DNA from 2 places in the Sulfurovum sp. TSL6 genome. Region 2 is predicted to be linked to the other one. Evidence: riboswitches for the same ligand, from Rfam matches in the RefSeq annotation. Region 2 holds a riboswitch; the other holds the start of a gene.

The links. A riboswitch is a leader RNA that binds a small molecule or an ion and turns the genes downstream of it on or off. The one in region 2 is predicted to bind cyclic di-GMP.
Positions count from the first base shown of each region.
Region 1: another riboswitch for cyclic di-GMP. It lies ahead of LDM93_RS06740 (hypothetical protein); the one in region 2 lies ahead of LDM93_RS04875 (fibronectin type III domain-containing protein).

Region 1 covers NZ_BPFJ01000002.1:343,957-359,707, forward strand. The annotation lists gene ribH (6,7-dimethyl-8-ribityllumazine synthase) at 1-417, opposite strand, end outside; gene kdsA (3-deoxy-8-phosphooctulonate synthase) at 451-1,251, opposite strand; gene LDM93_RS06710 (DMT family transporter) at 1,248-2,141, opposite strand; gene LDM93_RS06715 (hypothetical protein) at 2,238-2,498, shown strand; gene LDM93_RS06720 (DUF3108 domain-containing protein) at 2,491-3,216, opposite strand; gene LDM93_RS06725 (mechanosensitive ion channel family protein) at 3,314-4,507, shown strand; gene der (ribosome biogenesis GTPase Der) at 4,539-5,945, shown strand; gene trpS (tryptophan--tRNA ligase) at 5,998-6,960, shown strand; gene LDM93_RS06740 (hypothetical protein) at 6,984-7,199, opposite strand; cyclic di-GMP riboswitch class I at 7,213-7,299, opposite strand; gene murI (glutamate racemase) at 7,430-8,221, opposite strand; gene rho (transcription termination factor Rho) at 8,326-9,654, opposite strand; gene LDM93_RS06755 (hypothetical protein) at 9,891-10,280, opposite strand; gene LDM93_RS06760 (heavy metal translocating P-type ATPase) at 10,369-12,783, shown strand; gene ccoS (cbb3-type cytochrome oxidase assembly protein CcoS) at 12,783-13,034, shown strand; gene LDM93_RS06770 (YfaZ family outer membrane protein) at 13,089-13,652, shown strand; gene LDM93_RS06775 (phosphomannomutase/phosphoglucomutase) at 13,734-15,116, shown strand; gene LDM93_RS06780 (glucose-6-phosphate isomerase) at 15,113-15,751, shown strand, end outside.
Region 2 covers NZ_BPFJ01000001.1:989,398-1,005,148, forward strand. The annotation lists gene LDM93_RS04830 (lytic transglycosylase domain-containing protein) at 1-881, shown strand, start outside; gene LDM93_RS04835 (EAL domain-containing protein) at 874-2,727, opposite strand; gene LDM93_RS04840 (heat shock protein transcriptional repressor HspR) at 2,780-3,151, opposite strand; gene LDM93_RS04845 (DnaJ C-terminal domain-containing protein) at 3,162-4,019, opposite strand; gene LDM93_RS04850 (rhodanese-like domain-containing protein) at 4,102-4,497, opposite strand; gene LDM93_RS04855 (RNA methyltransferase) at 4,598-5,389, shown strand; gene LDM93_RS04860 (polysaccharide biosynthesis/export family protein) at 5,479-6,234, shown strand; gene LDM93_RS04865 (polysaccharide biosynthesis tyrosine autokinase) at 6,251-8,674, shown strand; gene LDM93_RS04870 (glycosyltransferase family 4 protein) at 8,837-9,832, opposite strand; cyclic di-GMP riboswitch class I at 10,385-10,464, shown strand; cyclic di-GMP riboswitch class I at 10,606-10,689, shown strand; gene LDM93_RS04875 (fibronectin type III domain-containing protein) at 10,817-12,424, shown strand; cyclic di-GMP riboswitch class I at 12,478-12,556, shown strand; gene LDM93_RS04880 (hypothetical protein) at 12,637-13,002, shown strand; gene LDM93_RS04885 (hypothetical protein) at 13,022-14,488, shown strand; gene LDM93_RS04890 (hypothetical protein) at 15,005-15,751, opposite strand, start outside.

The DNA.
Region 1 (15,751 bases), on a different contig from region 2:
TTCAGCACCTTTGTTTCCTGCTTTGGTACCCGCTCTTTCTATAGCTTGTTCAATACTGTCTACGGTAAGTACACCGAATGTTGCCGGTTTACCATGTTTTAGTGTTACTGATGCCACACCTTTGGTTGCTTCTGCGGATACATAGTCAAAGTGAGGTGTTGCACCACGGATCACTGCACCTAAACAACATACTGCGTCATATTTTCCAGAAGCCAATGCTTTGTCCAATGCGAATGGTATTTCAAATGCACCCGGCACCAAGATAAGATCCAGATCATCTGCATTTCCGCCATGTCTTGCATAAGCATCCTTTGCCCCTTCTACCAGTCTGTCTGTAATGAAGTGGTTAAATCTTGCATTGATGATCGCTACTTTTTTACTCTTATCTACGGATAATTGACCTTCTACAATTTTCATGTTATTCCTTTAATTTAGTATTTAAATTTTTGTTTATTCGACGATCGTTCGGATCTCATCGATCTGTTGGATTAATGCATCTAACTTGCTTAACTCTATCATATTAGGGCCATCACTTAAAGCAATACTCGGATCAAAGTGTGTTTCAAAAAAGAAACCGTCTACACCTACTGCTGCTGCTGCACGTGAAAGATAGGGTACAAATGAAGAGTCTCCACCTGAACTTGCTCCGCCAGATGCAGGCATCTGTACAGAGTGTGTTGCATCAAATACTACCGGAGCAAACTCACGCATCGTTTTAAGACCACGCATGTCTACGACAAGATTACCATATCCAAATGTTGTACCCCTCTCGGTGAGCCATACGTTATATTTCTTGGCATTTTCATAACTGACCTCACCATCGAACCCTCGGGTTTTAAGCACTTTTCCTACAGAGTGTTCCATTGCAGCTGGTGCCAGGAACTGTCCTTTTTTAATGTTCACTACCGCAGATGTTTTTGCAGCTGCCACAAGCAGGTCAGTCTGACGACATAAAAATGCTGGAATTTGAAGGACATCTGCTACCTCAGCTGCTGCTGCTGGTTGTGTGTAGTCATGGACATCCGTTAAGATCTTATAGCCAAACTGCTCTTTGACCTCTTGAAGCATTTTAAGCCCTTCATCCAGTCCCGGACCTCTAAAAGAGTCGAGACTGGTACGATTGGCTTTGTCAAAACTTGCTTTAAAATAAAAATCTTTAGTACAGTCATCATGGTACTTCCCTAAAGATTCTGCTATACGCATCACAGTGTCACGACTCTCCAGAACACAAGGTCCAGCGATTAAAATCATTTTAGTCCTTTTGGCAGAGCTACGAGAAGCCCTGATAATATTACCAAGATTATACCCAAAACTGTCCAAATATCAGGAATGGGGTCTCCCAACATGATACCGATCACTACTGCAAAGACAATATTACTGTAACTAATGGTACCAACGATACCTGCCTTTGTCAGTTCATACGCTTTGGTCATCAAAAGCTGAGAGATAGTAGCAAAGATACCGACTGCAATCACGTAGACCCACTCTATACCCGATGGCATGACAAATTCTGCAAACATCCAGTCAAATTCTTCTGAGACATTGACATACGGAGTGATCAGCATTAATACCAGTGGTGCTGCAGTTCCTACCCCCATAAATGACATCACAATGGCACGTGTATCATAGTACTTTCTAAGTTCCCGTATAGAAGTATACGCCAGCGCTGCACCTATACCTGAAAAAATACCCAGAATGTCATATTTATCAAAGGTTCCCCCCTGAGGTTGTGCCACCAGAACAATCCCTATAAATCCTATAATGATAGCCAATAAAGCACTCTTGTGCAATTTTTCATTTAAAAATAGATAGGCAAATATCGCCACAAATATCGGTGAGGTTTTGTTATACGTCACTGCTTCACCCAAAGGAATATATGCCATGATATAAAAATATGCCAAAAGCGCTGCAAATCCCATAGAACCCCGGAAAATAAGTAAGAAGAACTTTCCGCCTGTTTGTTTCAACGGTACTCTATAGATAGCCAGTCCTACAAGAACAACACCAAAAATATTTCTAAAAAATGTTACTTCTACTGGGGGCAAAACCTGACTCACAACCTTGGCAAAACCACCCATAAGTGCGAAGCTCAGTGAAGCCAATAACATCAAAAGGATACCTCTATCCATATTTTTAATCATTTTCTTCAATCATTTATCCTCATTTTTCTAATAGAAGTTTTTTGCCTAGGCAAAACGGCATTTGCTAATTTTGTGAAAGTGTAGCATAATACATTTATGAACCATACAGAATTTTATACAAAACTTTTAGCGCTTCCCAATGGGGCCAATGATATACGCTACCTTGGTAAACGGTATTTACTAAGAAAAGAGACATTGTTAGATGGCAAACTTCTCAAAATTTATGCAGAAGAGTTAGGCGGGAATGACATTGTCAGCGGAAACTACTATCCTACGATGAAAGGCGGGATGTTGAAACCTTGTGAAATGTCAGATCAAAAAGTGATCGACTTTGTTTTACACGCTAGTGCTATTTGATCCTTGTCAGCTTTGCATCCCCATAAAAAAGTATATCTTTGATCACCGATTTATGGATAAAGCCGTCTTTTGCAACAGCAAGCAGGATATCACCTTTTTTCTTTCTGAAATTTTTTTGATGGATGAACGCCTTCGCATAGATCTTTGCATCTTGACCTAGATCTTTTTTATAGTCTGTCACTTGCACATCATCAGGTATAGTGATCTGTACTTCACCATTTTGTTTTTCAAGACCCACCGATTTAAACAAGTATGTTCTGCCTTTTGGCTTCTGCTTCACAGCATTACCTAGGTTAAAGTACAGTGTCAACAAGTCATCTTTGGCATAAAATTTAAGTTTTTCAGTACGGTCTTCTACCAATTTTTCTTTACGCCATTTTCTCACTCTTTTTGTGACATACTTCTTTTTGTGGTCTATATGATACTCTTTAATGACTCTTTTATTTCTCTTCTTACTTGTCATCTGGTAAAAATCACTGACCATGAGTCCATTTCTCATATGTCCTTTTGAAACATAATGTTCCGTTTGTCCACCCATAAGTACTTTAGCCAATCCCGCTAAGGTGACTTTTGTATCAATCTCATAGGTTTTAGCGTTTTGCGTCAGTCTGTTTTCAATGGTTCCTACAGTACCAAATATCCCAAAGGTAGCTCTATAGTCCAATTGTGTCATTTTAGCTGAAGCAAAACTTCCTAAAAGTAAAAATAAACCGCTCATTATAAAAATTCTTCTTAACACATCAATCCTTTTCTATCTCAACTTATATCAATTTTTACTATAATTACCTGTAGAAAAAGTGAAGGATAACATAAAAATGCAAACAAACGAAGTGAATACAAGTGACCTGAATACAACAATTGAATTAAATGTGATAGATGGTCTCTCGATGAATCTTGAGGGTACCGTACAGTCACTGCTGATACCTATCTATGAAAAATATCCTATTTTGGCAAATACCTTTTTAGATATCCCCTTAGCCAACCTTATTGCTGCCATAGTAGTCTTCTTACTCTTTTTACTTTTGCGAAAACTTTTCACGCTTATTGTGATGGGTACCCTGCAAAAAGTCTCCAAAGTAACAGCCACATACCATGATGACAAGGTTATATCTGCACTGAAAAGACCTGTGAGTTTTGCTTTTATACTGATAGGAGCACATCTCTTTTTCGTACTTATTTTCAAAGAGACCGAATGGATCAAAAATATTCTCAATACACTGGTTGTCTATACGATCTTTTGGGCAATTATTTCTGTTCTGGAGTCTTTACGTAGCGTGTTCCATCATGCTACAGAAAAATTTAATCCTGATCTTGCCGAAGAGATGGGTAATTTCATACTTAAAATAGTCATATTCCTTATAGCTGCTATGGGACTCGGTGCGATGCTTCAAGTATGGGGGATCAATGTCACCGCACTAGTTGCTTCACTCGGACTTGGAGGTCTTGCTTTTGCCCTCGCTGCTAAAGATACCGCGTCAAATATGTTTGGCTCTTTTGCCCTGCTTGCAGATAAATCTATTCGTATCGGCGAATGGATCAAAGTAGGAGGTGTGGAAGGTACAGTGGAAGACATAGGGATGCGTACGACTAAAATACGCTCATTTGAAAAGTCACTTATCACCGTTCCTAACCAAATTGTCTCTAATTCCCCTATAGAAAATTTTTCTCGCAGAGGTATCCGTAGAATCAAAATGCAGGTAGGACTCACATACGGTACCAGCAGAGATCAAGTGAATGCCATAGTAAAAGATCTCAGAGAGATGTTGCATACCCATGAAAAAATCTCTCAAAAAGATGCTTTACTCGTCAATTTTGAATCTTTTGGGGACTCTTCACTCAATATCTTTATCTATGCTTTTACCAGCACTTCCAACTGGGAACGCTATTTAAATATACGTGAAGATATCCATCTGAAAATTATGAAAATCGTTGAAGACAACGGGTCAAGTTTTGCCTTTCCTTCACGGTCTATCTACATGGAACAGATACCTGATAAAAATGTGTTATAATTACGATAATTATTAAGAAAGAATACTATTTATGCAAGAACTTAAAAAAGTAGCGATACTAGGACGTCCAAATGTAGGAAAGAGTTCACTCTTCAACCGTTTGGCAAGACAAAGAGATGCCATCACTGCTGATATCTCAGGAACCACAAGAGATATCAAAAAACGTATCGTGACTATTTCAGAAAACCGTGACTTTGAAGTGATCGATACAGGAGGAATAGACTATTCTACTGAACTTTTCTCTAAGGTAGCCGATTTTTCACTGAAAGCGGCTGAAATGGCAGATATCATCATCTATATGGTAGATGGTAAAACACTGCCATCTGAAGAAGACAGAGAACTCTTTTACAAACTTCAGGCCATGGGTAAACCGCTTGCGCTTGTTGTCAACAAGATTGACAATGACAAAGAAGAAGAGCGTTACTGGGAATTTTTGGAGTTTGGTGCAGAGGCAACTTTTCCTATGTCAGTCAGTCATAACCGTTATTTTAATGACTTCTATGCATGGCTTGAAGCACTCATCCCTCCTCGCGAAGAAGAACCTGAAGGACTTGAATTAACTGAAGATGCGGAAGTAGATCCTTTTGATGAGATCATTCGTGATATTAATAGTGTCAAAGAAGAAACCATAGACAATGAGATCAAAGTCGCGATAATCGGTCGTGTCAACACAGGAAAAAGTTCACTCCTTAATGCACTGTTGGGTGAAGAGCGTTCAGTCGTTTCTGATGTTGCAGGAACCACGATTGACCCCATTGATGAGATGATAGAATACAATGACTATAAAATTACTTTCGTTGACACAGCAGGGATCAGAAGAAGAAGTAAAATTGTAGGTATTGAGAAGTATGCTCTGACACGTACGACAGAAATGCTGGAAAAAGCAAACCTGGTACTGCTTATGATCGATGCAACTGCAGGTGTGACAGAGCTTGATGAAAGGGTTGCAGGACTCATAGAGAAATACAAATTGGCTTGTCTTATCGTTGTGAATAAATGGGACATACATGGAGACAAAACCTATGAGGAAGTGGTTGAAGAGATACGAGATGAAATGAAGTTCCTTCACTATGCACCGCTTATTACCATTTCGGCAAAAACAGGGTTGCGTGTCAACAAGATACTTGACCAAGTCACAGAGATCTATAAGCGATACACCCAACGTATCCCTACTTCTGAACTTAACGATACCATACGTGAAGCCATAAGAAGACACCATGTACCTACACATAACGGTGCGGTAGTAAATATCAAGTATGCGACACAGTATGAGACAAAACCACCAAAAATTGCTCTCATAAGCAATAGACCTGAATTTATACACTTTTCCTACAAACGTTACCTGTCAAACTTCCTTCGAAGCAAGTTTGACTTTGAAGGTGTACCTTTAGACATCGTTGCCCGTAAACGCGGTGAACGGTTCGATGACGATGAATAGGTTTTTTACTAACACTTCGCTATAATCTCCTAAAATTATTTTAGGATACAATATGCGTGTACTTACAGGAATACAAGCTTCAGGAAAACTTCATATAGGGAACTATTTTGGAGCTATGAAACCTATGGTTGAACTTCAAGAAGAGCATGAACTTTTTACATTTATCGCCAACTACCACTCACTGACCACTTCAAAAGATGCAGCCACACTGAAACAACACACTATTGATGCTGCTGTTGACTACCTTTCCATTGGAATTGACCCGGAGAAAACAACATTCTGGGTACAGAGTGATATGCCTGAAGTACTTGAACTTTACTGGATACTTTCTAAGTTTACGCCTATGGGACTACTTGAACGTGCACATTCCTATAAAGACAAAGTAGCTAAAGGTATTGCCGCGAATCATGCACTCTTCTCTTATCCCGTACTTATGGCTGCAGATATACTGATGTTAGACACTGAAAAAGTCCCTGTAGGAAAAGACCAGATCCAACACGTTGAAATGACAAGAGACATCGCGATAAAATTCAACAATGAGTATGGAGAGATCTTTACACTTCCTGAGCATCTTGTACAAGAGGATGTTGCTACGATCCCGGGCATAGACGGGCAAAAGATGAGTAAGAGTTATGGGAATGCCATTGACCTTTTTATGGATGAGAAACCGCTGCAAAAAAGATGTAATAAGATCGTCTCATCCTCTACGCCATTAGGTGAACCATTGGAATATGAGGGAGACAATATCTATGCATTGGCATCACTCTTTTTAAATGATGAACAAAAACTTGAACTGCAGGCACGTTATAAAAGCGGTAAAGAGGGGTATGGGCACTTCAAAAAGTATCTTAAAGAGTTGATTTGGGAAGAACTGGGTGAAGCCAGGGAAAAACGCGAGTATTACCTCAACCATATGGATGAGGTAAATGACATTTTGGCTCAAGGCGCTAAGAAAGCCAAAGCTATAGCAAATGCCAAAATGTCGAAAGTAAGAGAAGCGGTAGGACTACTGTAAAGTAAGTCCTACTTTCGCCTCATCTACGCTTCATCCTCTAGATCAATATCTTCATCATCAAGATCAAGATCATCAGCTTCTTCTAATTCTGCATCAGTCGGCATTTGATATGCAGTCTTGTCTAACGGGTCTACGTAATTTTTATCATCGATCGAATTGTACTGTACAATTAAATATACAACACCTATAGACAAAAGTCCAACAAGAAATATAGCAAAGCTTTCTAACAAATTTTTCATCTTTTATCCTCAAATTGGTAGTCTGGCAAACTCAGATATGAAGTTTCTGAGTCCCATAACTTTCTGCACTTGCTTCACAACAAACTAGGCTTTTTACATACAGTAAAACCGTGTGGATGTATTTTAACATAGATAAGTTTATAGTAGCCGTTTTTCATAAAAATATAATTGGAAATAACTTTAACTAATGTATAATTAAGTAGCAGCCTAGAAAAATTAAATAGTGGACTTTAGTTATTTTCAACGTCTATGAAATATATATTTTCATAGGCACCAATAAGACTCTCAACAACATGCATATGAATCTCACCCGTAGTATGAATATGCACCTGTAAGTCGCCCTCATTGAGATGTCCTTTTTGGGTGCCTAATGTGAGTAAATGTTTGGATATAGCTTCAGCCGTATGGATCAGACTCACATTACAGGCCATAATCTTTTCAATACTTTGACCCACAAGAGGGTAATGTGTACATCCCAGTACGATCGTATCTACATTATTCTGACGCATAGGTGCAAGCCATTTTTCAAGTAACCCTTTTGTCACGTCACTATCCATTTCACCTTTTTCGATCTGTTCAACCAAACCGGGACAAGCCTGTTCAAAAATGTCAACACTTTTTTGTGAAGAGAGCGTTTGTGCCAATGTCTGATACTTATCTCCCTGTAGTGTGGCTGGTGTTGCTAAAACCCCTATTTTCCCTGTTCTCGTCTGCTCGATAGCCGGTTTGATACCAGGTTCTGTACCTATAATGATCAGCGAAGGATACGTTTCACGCAAATGTTGGATCGCAGAAGAAGTAGCCGTATTACAGGCTAAGATCAATGCATCTATCTGATGGGTCTTAACAAGATATTTGGTTATATTTAGTGAGTATTGTAGAATTTGTTCAGGGGTTTTTTCGCCATAAGGCGCATTTTTGGTGTCTGCCACATAGAATATCTGAGCACCTTTGATCACTTGGGTCATTGCCTGAACAACGGTCAAGCCACCCAAACCAGAATCAAAAACACCAATACGCATGATAGTTATCTCCTTGTAGATAGGCAAAGCCCATCTACAATTCCTTTCACTAAAGCTTCAGCTATCGGCTCAGATGAAAATATAGATATTTTCATTGCAGTTACCTACGCACCTTCGTTCATCATAGAAAGAAACTCTTCATTTGTTTTGGTTTTCATCATTTTAGAGAAGAGGAATTTCAGCCCTTCTACCTCTTCCATGTTTTGCATTGCATTTCTCAATGCCCAAACTTTTTGAAGGGTTTCAGGCTCCATCATCAACTCTTCTTTTCTTGTTCCCGATTTCGTTACATCGATCGCAGGATAGATACGTCTTTCAGAAACGTGACGGCTGAGAACTACTTCAGAGTTACCTGTACCTTTAAACTCTTCAAAGATCACTTCATCCATACGGCTACCTGTATCTATCAGTGCTGTAGCAATGATGGTCAAAGAACCACCCTCTTCTATGTTTCTTGCTGCACCGAAGAAACGTTTTGGTTTATGCAGTGCATTGGCATCCACACCACCAGAAAGTACTTTACCTGAACTTGGTGTGACTGTGTTGTAAGCACGTGCAAGTCTTGTGATAGAATCAAGTAAAATGATAACATCTTTACCCATCTCCACACGTCTTTTGGCTTTTTCTATCACCATTTCTGCTGTTCTAACATGGTTTTGGGCTGGAAGGTCAAAAGTTGAAGCATACACTTCACCTTTCACTGAACGCTGCATGTCTGTGACTTCTTCAGGTCTTTCATCTACAAGAAGTACCATCAGTGAAGCATCAGGATTATTATACGTAACACCATGCGCAAGTTCTTTAAGCAGTTCTGTTTTACCTGTTCTTGGCGGAGCAACGATAAGTGCTCTTTGTCCTTTTCCTATAGGGGTAAAGAGATCCAGTACACGTCCTGTCATTTTCATTGGGTTATACTCAAGCTTGAGTTGTTCACTTGCATATAATGGTGTAAGGTTTTCAAAAAGAGGTCTCTGTTTTGACTTCTCAGGCGCTAAATAATTGATCGCTTCAATTTTAAGCAATGCATAATACTTTTCTTGATCTTTAGGCGAACGTACCTGGCCTGTCACGATATCACCATTTCTCAGTGCAAATCGTTTGATCTGAGTACCGCTTACATAGGTGTCATTACTGGAGTTGGCAAAGTTCCCATCGATAGAACGTAAAAAACCAAAACCATCGTTCATCACTTCAAGAATACCCGTATAGAGGATAAATCCTCCCTGGCTCACTTGAGATTTGAGGATTTCAAAAATAAGATCTTTTCTTTGAAATTCATTGGGATTTTCAACTTTTACTTCTTTTGCTATCGTTACAAGTTCTGTCAGTGGGAGTTGTTGAAGATTTTCTATTTTGTAGCCATCTACCGGTACGTGTGTTCTGTTTTTTCTGCTGGCAGTATTGCCGTTAGAAGATTTTTTATTATCGCTCATATTTCCTCTTGTATTGAATATGCATTATGGAGATTGTACGTTAGCCATACGATGTGCTACGTGTAGTTATGGCATTATAATCTTTTTTGGCTGAAATTATCATTAAGGACGCCTCTTGGGCAAAGCATGACAGATTACATTGACACTATGCAGATTACGACTCGGCATTTAGTGCCTCGCTTGCACTGCAATTTAGTTGCTTGTCAGTATCTGGTTCTGTGACTGGTCACATGCATTCATATTAGAGCATAAAACAATAACGGAGGATATAAGGCAGCCCCCATCAAAAAAAATATTGGAGGCATTTTCCATTCTAACATTTGTGCTATCTCCGGGGATACTTTACGATCGATAAACACTTTTTTAATCAGTTCTATTTTATAAAACATGTCAAAAATTTTAATCGCCAAAAGAAAGATCATCGTCACATTCAGTACACCTGTAAGGACTACTATTAAAAGTATAAAGTAAAACCCAGGCTGGATGAGAAAAAACAGAAAGATACTTTTCTGATAATAAGCATAGAGTTTTTTCAAAACACCCAAAAGCGTTGGGGCACGCTGAATAGTTGCCTCAAAAAGTTCTGCAAAAAGAAGGATGATCGTAAATAAAAGTGCATTTTCCATAGAAGATTTTACCCATATTTAGATAAAATATACACTTCTCATAATGTGGACAAAAAACTGCATATTACCATCAATCAAGGAATTATCATTGGCAGACATCGCATGTACCCACTGTAATCTCACTTTTCCTGAAGAAGTGATGATCGCTGAACAGCAGAATGAGACACAACTTTATTTCTGCTGTAAAGGCTGCCAGGGTGTCTACCATCTCTTAAACTCTGAAGGGTTGGATACCTTTTATGACAAGTTAGGCGATACCAAACTTCAACCTGCCATACAAAGCAATGAAGATCTGGAAAAGTTTGACTTAGAAGGATTTAAAAACAAGTATATCACTACCCATGAGGATGGACTGTGTGAAATTAACCTTATCATCGAAGGTATCCACTGTTCTGCCTGTGTATGGCTGAACGAAAAGGTTCTCCATAAAACGGATGGGGTCATTGAAACCAGTATCAACTACACCAACAACAAAGCCAAGGTCATCTGGGACCCGGAGGTCATCAAGCTCTCCAAAATTATAGAAACGATTCGTTCCATCGGCTATAATGCCTACCCTTATGATCCAAAGCTTCAGGAAGAACGTGCCACCCGTACACGAAAAACCTATTATTCCCGTATTTTGGTGGCTGTATTTGGATCTATGAACATTATGTGGTTGGCTGTTGCACACTATGCCGGATACTTTGGCGGTATACAGCAATCGTTTAAAGACATTCTCAATGTGGCTGAATTCATCTTAGCTACACCTGTACTTTTTTACTCTGGATGGATATTCTTCCGAGGTGCCTACTATGGCTATAAAAACAATATCGTCAATATGGATACCCTTGTTGCCTCAGGTGCACTCTCTGCTTATATCTACTCCATCTACGCGATGATCAGTCAAAGCGGAGAAGTCTACTTTGACTCAGTGGTGATGATTATCACTTTTGTGCTGGTAGGAAAATACCTTGAAGTACTGAGTAAAAAGCATGCTGTTGATACCTTGGACAGTCTTATGGGAAGTACACCGACCGAAGTGACCACTCTGAAAGATGGTGTAAAGTCCTTAGTGAGTATTGAAAACATTATTGTGGGAGATATCATCGAACTTAAACCCGGTGAAAAAGTTGTGATTGATGGTGAAGTCACCTGGGGGAAAGGTTCTTTTGATGAGAGTTCTCTGACAGGAGAAAATGAACCTATTTACAAAAAGAAGCATGACACGATTTTAAGTGGTTCTCTCTGTTTAGACTCCATCATACACTATAGTGCAACCAAAGATGCTTCAAACTCTATGTTGACCTCCATCGTCAACCTGCTTGAAGAATCCATCACTAAAAAACCCCGTATAGAACAGCTTGCCAACAGTGTTTCAGGATACTTTTCTACCGTGATTCTCATCATTGCCTTACTCACCTTCGTAAGTTGGTACTTTTGGGTTGATAGCTTTGAACAGGCACTCATCGTAGGCATCTCCGTGATCGTTATCGCTTGTCCCTGTGCATTAGGGTTGGCTACTCCTATGGCAACCCTTGTGGGTATCAGTGTTGCAGCAAAACGAGGTATCCTTTTTAAAGAAGCCTCTTTTTTGGAAACGATGGCAAAAAGTGACATCCTTGCTTTGGACAAAACCGGTACGATCACTGAGGGGAAACCTTCTGTAGTGAAGGCAGACTATCTTGAAACTTTTGATCCTTCACTGCTTTATTCGCTTGTCAGTACCTCCAACCATCCCATCTCTAAAGGGATCAAAGCATATCTTGAGGATACACATGAGAAGGTAGAACTGCTCACGCTTGAAGAGATCACAAGTATCGAAGCCAAAGGAGTAAAAGGCAGAGTTAAAAACCAATCACTTCTTGGAGGCAATGCGGAACTGATGAAAGCTTCAAAGCTCGATGTAGATACAGATTCACAAAATGCCCTCTTCTTCTTTACGATTGACGACAGACTTGTCGCACGGTTTGAGCTGACTGATACCATCAGAGAAGGTGCGGCCAAAGCTATCAAAAACATTCAAGAGTTAGGTGTCAAGGTAGTCATGCTTACAGGAGACCATGAGCAAAGTGCCCAAAAGGTGGCGAAACAGGTAGGGGTAGAAGAAGTCTATGCAAAACTTCTCCCCCAGGACAAAGCTGCACTGATAGATACATTTCATCAAGACGGACATGTCGTTGTGATGGCCGGAGACGGTATCAATGATGCTATAGCTCTTGCTTCCTCAGATATCTCCATAGCGATGGGGAATGGCGCGGATGTGGCTATCTCTGTCAGTGACATCGTGCTTTTAGATGAAAAACCTGAAAGTATTTACGAATCTTACAAACTCTCTAGGAGAACGTTTGGTGCAGTCAAAGAAAATCTTGGCTTTTCTTTGTTGTATAATGTCGTAGCTGTTCCACTGGCTGTCATGGGGTTTGTCAATCCACTTGTGGCAGCACTCTCTATGAGTTTGAGCTCACTGGTTGTGGTCGGTAACTCTATGCGTATTAAAAGTTTAAAATTTAAGGATAAATAATGTCAGAAAATATAGTCATTTTAATGATAGGCATCTCTACGTTGTTAGGTGCCATAGGGTTATTGGCTCTGATCTGGGCTGTAAGAACAGGACAATTTGACGACCATAGCAAATTCATAGATGCTGTCCGCCACGACAATGAAGAGGACCTTAAAGATGCAGCTATGATGGAAGAGAAGAAAAAAGCGTATAAAGAAAAGATCAAACAAGAAAAACGGGAAAAAGAAAAAAACTATCGACCTGCAGATTAAGAACTATCAAGAAAATTATGATAGTATTATATGAATAAATATTAAAGGTTTGCCATGTACTTAAAAAAACTCTGTTTCACTTCACTTTTAACCTTTGGACTACTTCACGCCCAAAGCACTATAGGACTCAATATTAACAATGATGATCTGGAAATAGGTGCTTCTATTGACCTTAATGCTTTAACCTACTACTCAGACAGTACTTCATACACACTGGATGCTTCTTATCTTCATACAGATGGTGACAACTTAACGACTGTAGGTGTCAGTGCGGAAAGTAATTTCCAGGGCGTAGAAGGACTTGCACTAGGGTTAGGGATAAAATCTGTGTTTGCCGATAATTTTATCGCTATTCCTTTCTTTGCAAAAGCAAAATATACACTTCCATTCAACTACAGTATCCCTACTACTTCATTAGCCACAAGTGTGGCTTATGCTCCTTCTGTTCTTACATTTAGTGATGGAGAAAGCTATACAGAGTTTAGAGTAGAAGCCGACATGGAGATCATCACGAATGTGCATCTATTTACAGGTTATCGTAATATAGATACAGAGTATGATACCTATGATCAGACTTTTAATAACAGCTTTTATGGTGGGATGAAACTTAGTTTTTAGTGATATACTTTCATATTCAAACTGAAAGCATGTTCTTGGGCATCTTTGGTCACCTCACAGACTGCATAAAGGAAGAAGATAATGGCAGACCGTATAGAAAAAAGTATATTCAGAGAGTATGATATCCGCGGGATCTTCGAAAAAGAGCTGAATGAAACATCTGTCAAACTGATCGGCTATTACCTTGGCCAAAAAATTGGTGGAGATAAAGTGGTTTCCATCGGTTATGATGCCCGTTCCCACTCTCCCATCCTAAGAGATTATCTGACTTCCGGACTGAATGCTGCTGGATGTAAAGTATTGGATATGGGTATGGTCGCTACCCCGGTGAACTACTATAGCAACTACATCGATTTTGACGGTATCACGACTGATGCTTCCATTATGATCACAGGCTCGCACAACCCCAGCGAATACAACGGTTTTAAAATCACTGTGGATCAAAGTCCTTTTTTCGGTGAAGACATTTATGCCTTAGGGGATGAGATCCTGGCCCATCAAGAACGCATCATCGAAGACAATACTGCCAAGACAGATATAGATGTAAAAACCCCTTACATTAACTTTATGGTCAAAGAGTTCGATCACCTGAAAAACTTCCCTCAAAAAATTGTCATTGATTCCGGTAACGGTGTTGCAGATACAGTCATCACAGATATTTTTGATGCTTTGCACTTTAACTACACAGGCCTCTACCTTGAACCAGACGGTACTTTCCCAAACCACCATCCAGACCCCTCTGTAGAAAAAAACCTTGTCGATGTCAAAGCAGCCTTAGAAAAAGATGGAGACATCGCTTTTGCCTATGATGGAGATGCTGACCGTATCGCTGTGCTCACACATAATCATAACATCAAAGGGGATCAAATGGCATTGCTCTATGCTATGAAGATGCAAAACCCTACGGTCATAGGAGAGGTCAAGTGTTCACAGGTCATGTACGATGAACTGGAACGTCGTGGTGCAAAAGCCATCATGTATAAAACAGGTCACTCCAACCTCAAAGTAAAAATGAAAGAAACCGGTGCAGATCTTGCCTGTGAAGTCAGTGGACATATCTTCTTTAAGAACCGTTATTTTGGGTATGATGATGCCATCTATGCTACCCTTAGAATGCTGGAGCTTATCCATGATGGTATTGATCTGGATAAAGAGATCGATGCACTTCCCACTGTGTTTTCTACAGAAGAGATAAAAGTCGAGACCACGGAAGAAGAGAAATTTGCGATTATTGACAAAGTCAAAGAACTGCTTGTCAACCCACCTGAAGATTTTCCTGAAATTCTTAACATCATTGATGTAGATGGTGTGCGTATTAACTTTGAAAAGGGTTGGGGATTGGTGAGAGCCAGTAACACTACACCTGTACTTGTCACACGGTTCGAGTCTACGGATGAAGCACTGGCAAAAGAGTACGAATCAAAAGTCAATGCACTGATCAAACAAGCAAAGAGCCTATTGTGATCAATAAAATTTCTTTTACTTACCAAGATGAAAAAACCCAGGAAAAAGCGTTTAAAGCGATTGAAAAAGAGCAGCGGAGTATTGGCTATTATACACTGCCAGACCAAGACATCACGCCTATATTAAAGTACTGTGACACGATTCCTGATACGATAGAGACGATCGCAGTCATTGGTATAGGTGGGAGTTCTTTAGGTGCCAGGGCCGTGTATGAATTTCTAAAACCTCTGAATGGGCTTACACGGAAACTTTACTTTTTTGAAAGTACGGACCCTATCAATATCACTACCCTGCTTTCAAAAATAGACCTTACAAAAACCCATTTTCTTGTGATTTCCAAATCAGGGACCACTGTAGAGACTTTCTCTATCTATAAATACATCTATTCACTTCAAAGTGATCCTACCGCCTATACGTTTATCACTGATCCTGACTCACCGCTTGAAAAATATGCTAAAGAGATCAATGCTGCCGTACTTCATCTACCTCATAATGTAGGAGGAAGGTTTTCTGTTCTCTCAACGGTAGGACTTGTGCCCTTGGCTTTATGCGGTATAGACATACAGGCACTATTAACTGGTGCTAAAGACGTCAAACAGAGCTTTTTTAATGATGGATACCTCAAAGATACACTT
Region 2 (15,751 bases):
TCAAAAACTTTATCAATATGATGGTTAAAAAACATCATTTCACACGCAGCTATATGACTGATGTACTGGAAAGTGCAAAACTTGATCGTGACACACTCGCCCGATATACAGGAAAATATAAAGTAGGTACCACCAATGGTCCATGGGAACGATACAAGGCACATGTTCTTGATCCTGTCAGTCTAGACAAAGCGAAACAGTTTAAAAAGAGATATTATCAGACATTGCTAAAGGCAAGTAGACAATATCAGGTTGACATGGGTTACATTGTTGGATTTATAGGAGTGGAAAGCAAGTTTGGAGAATATAGTGGAGACTACAATGTATTAGATGCTTTGAGCACCCTCGCCTTTCATAAAAACCGTATGAAAAAGTTTTTCAAGTCTGAGTTTGAACATCTCTTTTTAATGGCTAGAGAACAAGGCTATGATATCACAAAACTGCAGGGTTCTTTTGCCGGAGCCATGGGTATGGTACAACAAGTGCCTTCTGTATTCAGAAAGTATGGTATGGACTATAATCGTGACGGGAAAAAGGACCCATGGGATTTGGAAGATGCCATTGGAATCATAGCAAAGTTTATGCAGAAAAACGGTTGGAGAAAAGGTGCACCTGTTGCTGTACCAAGTAAATTTAAAGGAAAACGCTATACGAAGCTTAAAACAAGTCACAGACGAACATTACCATTGAGCACTATAATAAAACATGGTATTACGCCTTTAAAGCCTTTTAATGAGCCTAAAGCCTATCTGCTTAAAAATCGTAACCTTAGCCATGATGATATCTGGCTAGGCGCAAAAAACTTCCGTGTACTTACACGTTATAATAATTCAACAAGCTATGGTATGGCCATACACCTCATTGCTGAAGAAGTCAAGTAAAAATATATTTTTCCTCAAAAGTAATTCTAGGGATTGACTCCTCGAAATAAAACCCTTGAAAGACATCACAGTCTATCTTGATTAGAAAAACAAGCTGTTCAAATGTTTCCACGCCTTCAGCCACAATATTCAGATCAAAATTCTTTGCTATTGAGATAATGGTGCTGATCATTTTCTTATCATCTTTACTGTCATTCAAATGTAATATGAACGATTTATCTATTTTTACTTCATCTATAGGTAACACTTTTAAATAACTAAGTGAAGAATACCCTGTGCCAAAGTCATCAATGGAAAATGAAATACCGACTTTTTTTAATCTATTCATCACACTAATCACTTTTTTCATATCTTCTGCGAAGACATGCTCGGTGATCTCAAAATATATTATTTGTTCATTCTCTTTTTTCGGAAAATAGATTTTGATCAAATTATCTACTTCATCTACAAATGTGTCACATAACAGTTGTCTCATACTAATATTTAGCGAAATAGATTTTAATTTCTTACCTTTTTGGTTCCATCTATTTACACTTTTAAATGTTTCTTTTAGCACATAGCTACCCACCTCTAAAATCAATCCTGTATTTTCTGCTATGGGTATGAACTCTTCTGGATCAACTACACCTAACTCATAATCATACCATCTGATGAGGGATTCACAACCTACAAGTTTTTCATCTTTATCAAACTGCGGCTGATAAAATACATCTATTTTATTTTCTTTTAATGCATAATGAAGTTTCTGTTCTATAAGAAGATGTCTTTCAACCCTCTGTGCAAGATCTTTATTAAATACTATAACCCCATCTCGTCCTTGGGCCTTTGCTTCATACATAGCTATATCTACTTCTCTAATAAAATTTGAACTATACATAAATGAAGGGTCAATTTTATGTACTCCAATGCTTGCACTGATATGAAGATGATGACCATCAATAATATAAGGTTTTCGAATGACATTTAGCAATCCCTCTGCAAAACTACATGCAGGATCCCTATTAAATTCGTCTTCATTTAACTCTTTGCTTATCAGGATAAACTCATCACCACCTAAACGTGCCACCATATGTGTATCTTTTACATACCGTTTAAGACGTTCGGAGACGTCTATCAATAACTTATCGCCAATATCGTGTCCCAGCGAGTCATTAATGGTTTTAAAATGATCCAGATCTATCAGGAATATACATGCAGTTTTATGGTTCACTGCCAATCTTTCATTCAAAGACTCCATATACTCCATAAAATACCGTCGGTTATAGAGCCCCGTCAAGATGTCATGTTGGGCTTGGGAATAATTCTTCTGAAGTAATTGATTTGTATTATAGGAGGCATACAATAACACAGACAAAAATATAAGAGAAAAAATGGACAAAACGTATCCATACCATGTATCGATAAGTGCAAAATAGATGGTCAAAGGCAACATCAAAGTAACTAAAATAGGGACAAATAATTTTTTATCAGAAATAAGCAGGGTTGATGCTACAACAGAAGCACCCAACTGTGTAAAAATGGCTATATAATGTAAATGATACTCATCATGTCCGACATACATCACAAATATCAATGACCAGGAAGAAAAAATGACATACATGAACCATGTAAGTTTTCTATACCATTTTCTTAAATGGTCTTCATCCATTTTATGTGTAGCAAATTCTTTATAAAGTCTCCACCCATAATATGAAGTACATAACAATATACCATACCATACTAATGCGGGACCAGCAATATTAAAAATCCAACCAACTATGACATAAACAAGCCCTGGTATAAGGGAAAGCCCAACCATTACAAGAATTTGTTTCTGAAGAAAAGTATAATATTTTTGATGCTTCATACATCTATTATATAATAATTTTGATATTTATTATATAAGTATGACTTTTATCTTAATCCTCAAAAATTATAATATCATATGAACTTTTCGTAACCAATGCTTTGCTTGAATGTACAGAACCATGACGGTTTACTTTACTCAGTTCTTCACGTAATTGGTCTATCTCTTTTTGCATTTCATCTATCTGTTCTTTAAGCTGCAGAACAATATCAACCCCCGCAAGGTTCACACCCATTTGACGTGTTAATCGTAAAATGAGTTTCATACGTTCAATATCACGCTGCGAATAAAGACGCATGCGCCCCTGAGTACGTGAAGGTTCAACCAAACCTTCACGTTCATACTGTCTCAATGTTTGGGGATGTATGTCTAACATGGTAGCTACTACAGAGATTAGGTACACGGGTTCGTCATAACTATGCATATAAAATCCTTTAGAGTTTTGCTTCGATCATCGCTTTTAGTTCATCATCCAATGTCTCTACATCAGGTAAAACCACATTGGCAACAAGATACAAGTCACCTTTTAATGCTGTTTTTCTGTCAGCGACACCTTTACCTTTTAGCCTGAATTTCTGACCATTCTTCGTATTCTTAGGTACTTTGAGTGAAACCTCTTTTTCTGGTGTATCTATGGCGATCTTACCTCCAAAAAGTGCTTCTTTCAAAGGAACATCAAATGTTTTATAGAGGTTATCACCTTTTCTTTCATACTCATCCGAAGCTGCAACTTCTACCTGTATAAGAAGGTCTCCTACATGTCCTTGGTATTGTTTACCTTTACCGCGTACACGCATGGTTTCACCGCTTTTAATGCCTGCCGGGATCTTAATGTCAAAATTCTGACCATTGGCAGAAACATTGTGTTTACCGCCATTGATCGCCACCATAAAAGGTACGGTGATACGTGCTTGCATATCGAGGTCAGGAGCACCAAACCCGCCAAAACCGCCTTGCGCTCCACCAAAACCGCCACCGAAGCCACCACCGCCTCCACCGAACATTTGTCTGAGTATCTCATCGAGGTCAACACCTCCGCCTTGTCTCTGTGCAAAATCATGGAAATTCTGTCCCCCGAACATTTGATCACCAAATTGGTCATATTGCGCTTTCTTCTCTGGATCTGAGAGTACTTCATAGGCTGCATTGATCTCTTTGAACTTCTCTACAGCACTCTCTTCTTTGTTAATATCCGGGTGGTATTTTCTTGCGAGTTTTCTATAAGATTTTTTAATTTCGTCGGCAGAAGCGTTTTCACTGACACCGAGCGTTTCATATAAACTTTTTGACATAGTATTCCTAAAATAATGGTTTTCTTTATTTTAAAAAATTATATCAGAAAAGTTTAGTCAATGTCAATCAAGTTGGATGAAATTATGGTTGATATGGTACTGTTTTATAGCCTTCATGTATCATCTTCATAATGCCACCTTTGAGGTTAGTGACCTTATAGCCTAGCCTGTCTGATAAAAATTCAGAAACAATACCCGTACGACTGCCTACTCTACATATGAGTGCAAAGGGCTCATCTTTCTTAACAACCATATCTAATTGTTTCAAAAAAGTCTCAACATTGAAATTGCCTTTTTCATCAAAAAACATAATGGTATAAGAACCTTTTACGATCCCTGTTTCTCTCCACTCTGCAGGAGTACGAATATCGATGATCTTTATATTTTTTTCAGCAAACTGAGGTGTTGCCCACACTTGCGTTAACTCTGCCATCAATGATGCTGTCATAAGGCATACACCTATAAATAGTTTCTTCATCTCTATTCCTTATAGTAATGATAATATGAGTTAAATCTTTTACATTATAACCAATTACAGTAAAGTAATCGTAGATTTCACACCCTTTAGAGTACAATACATGATGAATTTTATAACGATTAATGACATACACTTACCAGAACTCAACATTTACCATCAGTTCAGAGACAATGCTTTTACCTCTGACAACAGCTTTGTAGCTGACAGCCCCAAAGTAGTAAACTTGCTTCTAGAGACAGATATCCGTGTCAGAAGTATCCTGGCTACACAAGAGTATTATGATACTTACTCACATCTTATCAAAGAGAAAAATATTCCTCAACTTTTTGTCGCAAGCAAAGCCCTGATGCAAGAGATTGTAGGGCACAAGATACACCATAATGTAATGATGCATGGCACACGTCCGGAACCAACACCACTGGATGAACTTGATGACCAAATCATTATGCTAGATGAGATAAGTTCTACACAAAATATAGGCTCCATCGCACGCTCTGCTGCTGCAATAGGCATAAACTCATACCTATTGCCTGCACATGGACCACACCCCTACTCCAGACGGGCACTTAGAGTCTCCATGGGACATATCAGTATGCTCAAAACACATTTATATGATGATATACATGAGACTATCATGACACTCAAAGAAAATGGCTACCGCATCTATGCCGCAGAGGTCACGCATGACTCCACACCTCTTGCCTCTGTCAAAGTCGTAGATAAATGGGTACTGCTTATGGGTCATGAAGGTTCAGGCTTGTCAGATGACATATTGGATCAGTGTGATGAAGTGGTCACCATAGAGATGACAGAAGGTGTGAAGAGCTTTAACGTAGGAGTTGCCGCTTCCATTATGATGTATCAATTTAAACAAAGAGTTAACCATAATTAGTATTAATAGTTATAAATAAGTTTAAAAACCATTGTAAGTTAATTCTATTTTTGATATACTCAAAATATATTAAAAAAAAGGGGTATATCATGAAACGTATATTATTGTATCTAAGTGTGGCTCTTGCATTGGCAGGGTGTACAACTAAAGAGGATTTTGTTTTATTCCACGAAACAAATATAAGTGAACCAAATGCGGAAAAACAGGTAATTGACTTAACCAGTGTTGCCAAATATGAATATAAGATCCAACCACATGATAGGATTTCTATTACAATGTACAATCATCCTGAACTTGGTACAACAAGTGCTGCGAGTCAAAGACAAGATACCACAGGTGTATTAGTTGATGCAAATGGGTATGTGAGACTACCACTTGTTAAAAATGTACATGTTGCCGGACTTTCTCAAAGAGCAGCACAACAAAAGATAGAAAAAGCCTATTCTGCTTTTCTTGAAGATGCAGAACTCTATTTGGAAGTGCTAAACAAAAGAGCCTACATTCTAGGAGAAGTACGTAAACCTGGTGAAGTTATGCTATTTAATGAGAAAACTACACTTTTACAATTGTTAGCTAAAGCAGGTGACTTGACAGATTCTGCTAACAGACATGCGATCGTTATTTTGAAAAATAGATACAATAAAGTCTATACAGAGACTGTTGACCTAACAGGTACAAACTCCATCAAATTAGCCAACCTAATGATCTATCCTAACGACATAGTTTATGTAGCTCCAAATGATATAAAATCTATCAATGTTGGTATCAGTGAAACTAATCCAGGACTACAACTCATAGGAAATATCATACAACCAGCTGTTCAGGTTAAATACTTAAATGATTAATTAGAGAAGATAATAGATGCAGCAGACCGATATAAAGAGAAGTGATCAAATGCATAATGAGAATGAATTTGATTTAAGGGAAATATTTGACACTTTTCTATATTACAAATGGTCGATTTTAATTATTACATTCTTAACAGTGATAATGGCTGCTACTAAACTTTATTTCAAGCCTAATATTTACAGTTCATCAGCTGTCATTGAAGTCAAATCCGTTGCCGGTGGAACACAAGGTGGCAATGTACCTGGTAGCGACTTTTTAGGTCAAGCCTTCACTGCTTTTGGTAGTTCAAATGTAAATAAAGATATAGAGATCTTAAAAACTTTTCATGTCAATAATCCTGTACTCAATAAAGTAAACTTTCATACACGATATTTTGTAGATAAAGGGTTTAAACAAGTTGAAATTTATAGCAATGTTCCGATAAAAGTAAAAAATGTGACTATTTTTAATACAAAAATTCTAGGGCATCAACTTAAAGTCATCCCTGTAAAAGATGGCTATCATCTTCAAGTCGATAATACCTTGAAAAATAAAATGTTACATTTACTATTTGACAAAGAAATTATTGAGTTGGATGATCAACAAATACTTCCTTATGGTGAACCTATCAAAAATGCCTATTTTGAATTAACAGTTGAAAAAAAATATACGATAGACCAACCTATTTATGTTATCCTCAACAGTAATAACAGAGGAATATATGAAAGTATAAAAAATAATCTTATGATTACCCAAATCAATCAAGATGCACCATTAATAAATATTACTTATGCTGATACTATTCGTGTAAGAGCGGATACCTATGTTAATGAGCTTGCTGAAAGTTTCATACTTCAAAGTGTAGCTGAGAAAACCAAAGGCAATGACAGAATCATAGACTTTATTGATGAACAGCTCAAAGAAATAAAAAGGAAACTAGATGATTCTGAAAAAAAATTGGAAAACTACAGAATAGAAAATAAAGCGATTGATCCGAAATTACAGGGTGCAACATATATTGAGGAATTAAGTAAGATTGATATTGAAGTCTCACAAAATGAACTCAAAGAAATGTTAATGAAAAACCTTCTTGCCTTTATAAAAAAAGGTGAAAATCTTGATGCAATGGCTCCACTGTTGATGGAATTGAATGATCCATCTACACTAGCTCTTATTACCAAGCTACAAGAAGCGCAGATTAAAGAAGAAGGATTACGGGCGGAGTATTCTTCTAAACATCCTGGGTTAATTGCCGTGCGAAAACAGATCAAATATATTATAAAAAAACTTATATTAAATGTTCAAAATTTAAAGTCAAGTATGTTACATAGAAATAGAAATCTTGCAAAATTAAAAAGATCTTATGATAAAAACATTGAATCACTTCCAACACAAGAGAGAATTCTCATTAATCTACAGAGAAACTATGAAGTAAATGCAGAAACCTATAAATATCTTCTTAGAAAAAAATCTGAAAATGAAATGCTTAAAGTGGCAATACTCTCAGACTATAGGATTATAGACCGTGCATATAGCAGTTGGAAGCCTATTGCTCCAAAACGAGCTCTTTTTCTAATTGTATTTCTTTTTCTTGGTATAATACTAGGTGTTATTCAAGCCTTTTTACGTAATTTTATGAATAACAAGATCCAAAATAAAAATGATATCGAAAACCTGACTACATTACCAATTTATGGTATTCTTCCTACATTAACACAAAAAGTGATTCAACTTGAAGTCTTCAAAGATACAAGGTCACCTTTTGCAGAGAGTTATCGAAACTTACGTACAAATTTACAATTTGCCCGGAAAGAAAACCAAGCTAATGTTGTTTTAGTAACTTCAACAATTTCTGGAGAAGGGAAAAGTACTACTGTAGCGAATTTAGGTGCAATTTTTCAAATGGCAGATTTAAAAACCATAGTTGTCAATCTAGACTTAAGAAAGCCTACACTTCATCATTATTTTAATGTACGTAATAATACTGGTATGAGTACCTATTTGAGTGGGAAAAGCAGGATTGAAGATATTATTCAGTCAAGTGAATATAAAAATTTAGACATTATTTCCTCCGGTCCTGTTCCGCCTAATCCCTCAGAACTTATTCTTACCGATAAATTAAATGAATTAATGGATACGTTAAAAGAGGAATATGATTATATCTTTATAGACAGTGCTCCACTAGGTCTAGTAACAGACACGATGCATCTCATGCAATATGCCGATCTAAATCTCATTGTTTTTCGTGAGAATTATGCGAAGAAATCATTTGTTACAGACTTAAATAGTCTAGTAGAAAAACATGATCTTAAACATATAGGTTTAGTGATCAATTCCGTAGATGCATCTTCAGGCTCATATGGCTATGGGTATGGATATGGATATGGATATGGTACAAGTGATGAAAGTCAGAAAAAAAATAAAATTATAGAGTTTTTTAGAAAGAATTTTAAATAGATTTCCTAAATCTTAAGTTCTGATTTTGAAATCCCATTACCGTAGCCTTTTTATGAATTAAATAACGTCCTTCATACCTTTTACGGTATAGATGGTAAATGAAAATACTAAAAGAAGCCCGAATAATTATTTAAACAACATTTATCAGTATCACTTATATTCTCAATGACGTCGTTTTAGCCGCTGATCAAATAAATTTAAGTATATAGAAAACAACAATATAAATAGAAGCAAAGAAAGAAAATCACTTGCTTGACTTACCTGATATCCTATAATCGAAAATATCATTTGCATCATAGCCAAGATTATGACTGTATAGCGGATATCTCCTTTAACATTAAACAAAAAATGGTGCATGTGATTTTTATCTGCATGGAATGGTGATCTATGACGTCGCATACGTCGTATCATTACGATAAAAGTATCTAATATAGGTAATGCAACAATAAACAAAATAGATACAGGCGTAATGTACTGCGCCGAGTGTATACCTAAAATCGCTATCACCATTCCTAATGAGAGTGAACCGCTATCACCCATAAATACTTTTGCAGGGTTCCAATTAAACAACAAAAATGCGAGAAGTGTTACGATAAAAAATGACGATAATGAAATGATGAACTCGTCATGATATTCTAAACCTATTGCCAAAAAAGTAACAAGTATCACGATAGAGATAGATGCGGCCAAACCATCTAATCCATCCATTAAATTCAAGGCATTGGTATACCCTGCTATAGCAAAAAAAGTAAAAGGGAAGACCAACCAAACTGGTAAGATCATTTCATAACCAAAATAAGTTCCCAATGAAAATATAGCAACATCATGAAGATATAATATGATTGAAGAAAAAAAGATAAAGATAAATTTTATTATCGGTGAAATATTTTTCAAATCATCCCACACCCCTGCTATAAAGACTACAGCAATAGCTGCATAAATATAATAGTATGTTTTTAAATACTCAAGATCAAATAGAAACAGTGTAATAAATACAGCCAGAATAAAAGAAATACCCGCACCTCTTGGTATAGGTTTTTTGTGTACACTTCTTTCATTTGGAATATCAATCAACCCTACCTTCTTAGCAAAAATCATGAGTATCAACATACCTGCTAAAGAAATTAAAAAAATACTATTTAATAATGAAATCTCCATAAATAAATCCTTTACATTATTCCATCTTCTGCTATAGTTATAATACTATAATTTGTAGATACTACAAAATATAGTATTTTATTGTATACATGAAATTTCATAAATATATCAGAGTAAATCCTAGTGCAACAAGTGCTGAATACTTTTGGTCTCTTTTTCTCTTGAAAGTCGTGAAATTACTAGCAATGGTGGTTTTACATGCAGTCCTGACAGTAAACACTTTGATATAATGTTTTTATTGATGATAGCATTGGGACTTTTCTAGCACTTCTTTAGAAGAAAATTTATCAAATAATCTCTTCTTTTCCTAAAATAAACATCCAATACGGATCAGCTCTATGAGCTGATCCGTATTTTAATTCTTCTAGATATCACTACCTCTCAACTTAAATCTCATCAAAACAAAAAGTTTAATATCGTATTTCATCAAATAAATTGATCATAAATATCAAGATAGATATATTATCATTTTATATTTTTTTCAGTTTAATTATGTATTATTGCACTATGACTATGACTTAAGATATTATTTTATCATAATTTATAGTAATAAAAGTATTGGGCCAAACCTGTTGTGAAGCAGGGACGGAAAGCTTCAGGTCTTTTGAAAAAAAGATAGCTGGGTTGCATTTATTTAGATACATCGTATCTCAAACGATAGTTTTAAATAAATTATAACTTTTATATAAAGTTTATAATCCTAATCTTAATAAAAATTCAGGCATATGGGTAATATTGAGGTAACACTCTTTTAATATAATTCCCATCAAGTTAGTGAGAAAAGCCAAACCTATTGTGAAGTAGGGACGGAAAGCCAAGGGTCTCATAAATAATAATGAGATAGCCTAGTTGCCTTTGTTAAATACAAAGTAATGCTATATATTATAGTGGTCTAAACCGTTCTTCATAGAAACATCCTTTCTATTTCTTCATAACTAATTTTCTTCACAACACCACGTCCATAAAAGAAGGAAATTTTAAACAATGTTTAGACTTAACAATATCAAACAAAACGTACTCATACTCTCATGTGCAACTTTACTTGTAGGTTGTGGCGGTGGAGGAACAAGTACTTCAACGGATTCAACTTCAACAGATATCACTACAACCTCAATAGCAAAAGTAGTGAAGATTGATATCATTGTCACAGCTACAGAAGATTCTGCTACCATCGAGTGGAATCCTTATGGATATACTACAAAATTAGTAGAGTATGGTACAAGTAATAAGTATGGTTCAGTAGTTGCAGTACAAGAAGAAGGCACTGTTACCTTATCAAATTTACAGGCCAATACAGAATATCACTATAGAACAGTCTCCGAAGATGAGAGAGGTAGACTGATTGTAAGTAATGATAACACATTTACAACACTTGCAAGTACACAACCGATCGTAACTGATCCCGTTCCGACAGATCCAATTGTGACAGATCCAGTTGTAACTGACCCTATCGTAACAGATCCTGTTCCAACTGATCCAATCGTAACTGAACCAGTGCCAACTGAACCAATCGTAACTGAACCAGTGCCAACTGAACCAATCGTAACTGAACCAGTGCCAACTGAACCAATCGTAACTGAACCAGTGCCAACTGAACCAATCGCTGAAGAGACTCAAGCTCTCTGTCTAGAAGGTGATGCAAAAATTGAAGGTCATATTACGGATAAAGATACTGGAGTAGGATTAGTAGGTATTCAAGTCAATATAGGTGGCTGCATAACAACAACTGATGCTCAAGGTGATTATATACTAACGAATATAGCTGCAACTGATAAAGCAGTTGTCACGTTTAATGCCGACGGTTACTATAAAAACAGTACGATCATTCAAATAGATGCTGCATCCCCAAATTACACAGTTGTTGAAATGGATAAATATATTAGCCACTGGACGTATGACAGCCAAATTGTAGTTACTGGAGCCCATATCGATATACCTTCCGGTATTTATATCAATCATGATGGAAGTCCATATATTGGACAGGTCACTACTGGATTATCTTATCGTACCAGTACAGAAAAAAGTACCGACATAACATTCCCTGGAGAATATAAAGGGCAAGACAGTTATGGGAGCATCGTTCCTTTCGTCTCTTACGGTTTTATGGTAGTGGATCTGCAAGATGAAGCTGGCAATCCAATAAGTGTATCTGAAGATATGACTTTAATATTTGAAGCTACAGGGGCAACAGAAAACATTATCCCACTTTGGTACTATGATTATGCACAAGGAATGTGGATAGAAGAAGGTTATGCGACTCGTCTGGCAGATGGAACATACGAAGGTACCGTTTCCCACCCAGGGACCTGGAGTCTCAACCAACCTATCGAAGAAGCCTCGGGTATCTATACAGATCGTATCCTCTACCCAGATGGAACACCTGTCAAAAACCTAAGGGTACATGCTGTTGGTGACAACTGGATCAGTACCGATCTTAGTACCGATGAGAACGGTATGTTTGAAATTGAAGTAATACCAGGTCATGCGTTCACATTAGAATCATATCACTACACTGATAAATACAGTGCTGCATACAATGGTTTGATAGCTGCTGTAGCTCCAGGTGAAATAGTTGATAACTCTAGCTTATAATTATAAAACAAGCAAGTAATACTGTAGTAATACTCTTATACTAGAATTTGACCACTGGAAAAAGCCAAACTTGTTGTGAAACAAGGACGGAAAGCTTAGGACCTCAATGAATGAGATGGCCGGGCTGCCTATATGCTCCGTTTTAGAGAAGTACATTCTCAAATGTTTCACAACACACTTTTATCATATTTATAAAGAAAAAGGTAATACAAATGTACTTATACAAAAAAACACTGAGCATCTTTATGGTGATGCTTGTAACTTTATTCACTGGATGTGGAGGAGGAAGTGGAAATTCATCTATAGAAACAGAAGATTATTACACCGATTACACTATATATACTGATCGTATCATCGATACTGATAAGAAAGCGGTACCAAACCTAAGAGTGGATGCTATTAGTGACAACTGGATCAGAACCGATCTTTCTACTAATGAGAATGGTGAATTTGAAATTGAAGTAATACCTGGAGAAATGTTCACATTACAAGTATATGACTACGATAAAAATACTTATGCCACATATTCTGGTAAAATAATAGTAGATGCTGCAGGCAATATTGCCTATAAAATTTAATTAAAGAAAGGATTGAATTATGAAAAAAATACTTTTACTCTCGTTTACCTCACTTACAATGCTTATGGCAGATTTTACATTAGAAGGAAGCAAATTAACTCCTGTTGTAACAGAAACAACACCGTACGAACAGCCAACTTCGGATGCGAGTACTTCTAGTGAATATCTGGAACCAATAACCCTACCTGCATGTGATGCAAATAATCCAGAAGTACAGTTTATCACAAGTAATACTGACTGGAGTACAATAAATAATAGCAGTAAAAGAATTTTTTGTGTCTCTCCTGGGGACTATAGATCACTTGGAAATATTAACTTGACTGCAAGTGGTACATCTGAAAAGAGACGCTATATCATTCTTAACAACGGAAATGACTTGCATCCAGGAAAACTACTTAGTACACAAGTAGCAAACTATGCACTTACTTTTAATGGTGCGAATTACTGGATAGTGGATAGAGCTGCAGCTATCGAAAATAATCTTATAAGTTCATTTTTGTTTAACGCGACTTCATCATATAATATTCTTAATAGAGCTTTTACCCATGAAATAATTACTTCAGTACAGTTAAAAAGAGATGCGAATAATAATACGATACAGAACTGTAGATTTCAGAATATGACACATGCAGGACGTTTACTCGATAATCCAACCATATCTTTTAAAGATTGGAGCTCAACAGTATTTTCTATTAAAAATACTAAAATAATTAACAATGAGATAGTAAATTCAAACGATGGTATACAGACTGTTATTCCCATGACACCAGAGGTTACGGCGAATGTTGAAGGTACAATTATTGATAATAATCATATCTACATAGACTCTTCTATATATACTGATGGAAATGGTAACTATACTCCTAGTGGAACTTATGCTTTTGCTGAAAATGCAATAGATTTAAAAATAGGCTCTTTAAATGCACAAAACCCTATTATCATTACAAACAACCACATGTGGGGGTATAGAAAATCAGATAATTCATCAGGTAGTTACTTAAGTGACTTCGGTGCTGCTGTTGGTTATCATTACGGAATCGGTAATATAATACTTAACAACAATGTAATATTTGACTCAAATGTAGGTATTAGTGGTGGTGACTCTTTGTTTGCCGATTATGCCATTTATGATGGTGAAATGAAAAATAACTTGCTATATGAATGTGGAGCAGTTGATGGTATGACTGGCTCGTATTATTCCCTAAGTATAGCTGGAGCAAACAATATAGATATGCGCTTCAACACTATAGTAAATGCCAATGGAACAGCATATGCCAGATTTTGGTATAATTCAAGTGGCACAGTGTGGACTGACAATAACATAATTAATTCTCCTACAAACATTATATTGGAAGGCAACTCAGGGGGAACATATTCACCTAATAATAATTATGCTATAGGAACTACCGATTATGTATTTACAACTGATAAATTTACGAACAGTCCAAGAGCCATTACACTCATAAACGCATCAATAAATAATTAACACCTACTGTCTTTATTTGAGACTTAATATAAAATTTTGGGGTTAAATTATTGATTTTCAGAGCTGACTCTATTACATCAATAATTTTTAACTTCAAAAATTTAATTAAAACCCTATGAATATTAATTAAGATTCATAGGAAAGAGTACCCTCTCCCCCTCAAGAGAATTAATTGTGTTTTGTATCATTGACTTTTTATGGTTTCTAAATTTTAATAATAAATACAATTTTTCGAACTAAATGATTAAAGATAAGGCACATGATAATCAGTTTTTCTTTGTTCACTACAAAAGAGAAAATATATGATACTGTAATTTTATATATCCTTATACTAAGATTTAAGGAACATGACAATTGACTTATTCGTTCATATCTACTTAAGAAACGTGCATTTATTAATGTTTCAAAAAAGAAATCATAATAATTTAGAACAAGATAAAACACAAATACAATGATGTTATAATATAGAAAGCCCAGATAAAGTATTAATTAAAAAGATAGCACTTATACTAAGAATTAGTGCTTTAAAATGCCTGACAATGTTAAAGAATAAATAATTGTTTTATTATCCAACCTTTCCAATGCATGGCCTGAAAACAATATCTCTTCATTGTTAATCGCTCCGATGGGAAATTTAAATCTTCCATATTGGAAATATTTCGGATTTAATGAATCTTTTTTCCCTTTATAGAGTTCTTTCCATTGATATCCATCATTACTAAACCAAATATATGAGTATATGTCATGATTCACTTCAGATGGCTCTACTGCTGTAGATATGGCAGCATATTCATCTGAATTAACAGATGAGAGGACTGACCCCTGAAGCTCCTGCAGACAATGCTCTTTCCCATTCTTTCTATCTAACCTGTAAATATAGTTTTTGTCATATTCAGTATCAGTCCCATAAATGATAAAATCTTTAAAAAACAATAACTGAACTGCCCGATACTTCTGCCCTCCATGTTTAAAAATTTTTACTGTTTCAAAACTATCATTAGTATAACCAATGATACATTCACCATCTAAATCACCTGTCGCAAACCACAACAAATCCTCATATTTGTCATAGAATATACCATGCACATGTCGTATAGTACTTTTAGGGAAAGTATGGCATATCGTCCAAGTTTTTCCCGAATCTATTGACTTGAAAATATGTACTTCTTCTCTATCAGGGTTACTAAGATATTCTCCAAAATAGAGGTATCCTTTACTGTCCTCACACATATTCAAAGGTCGTGTTCCTCTGCTTACATTAAA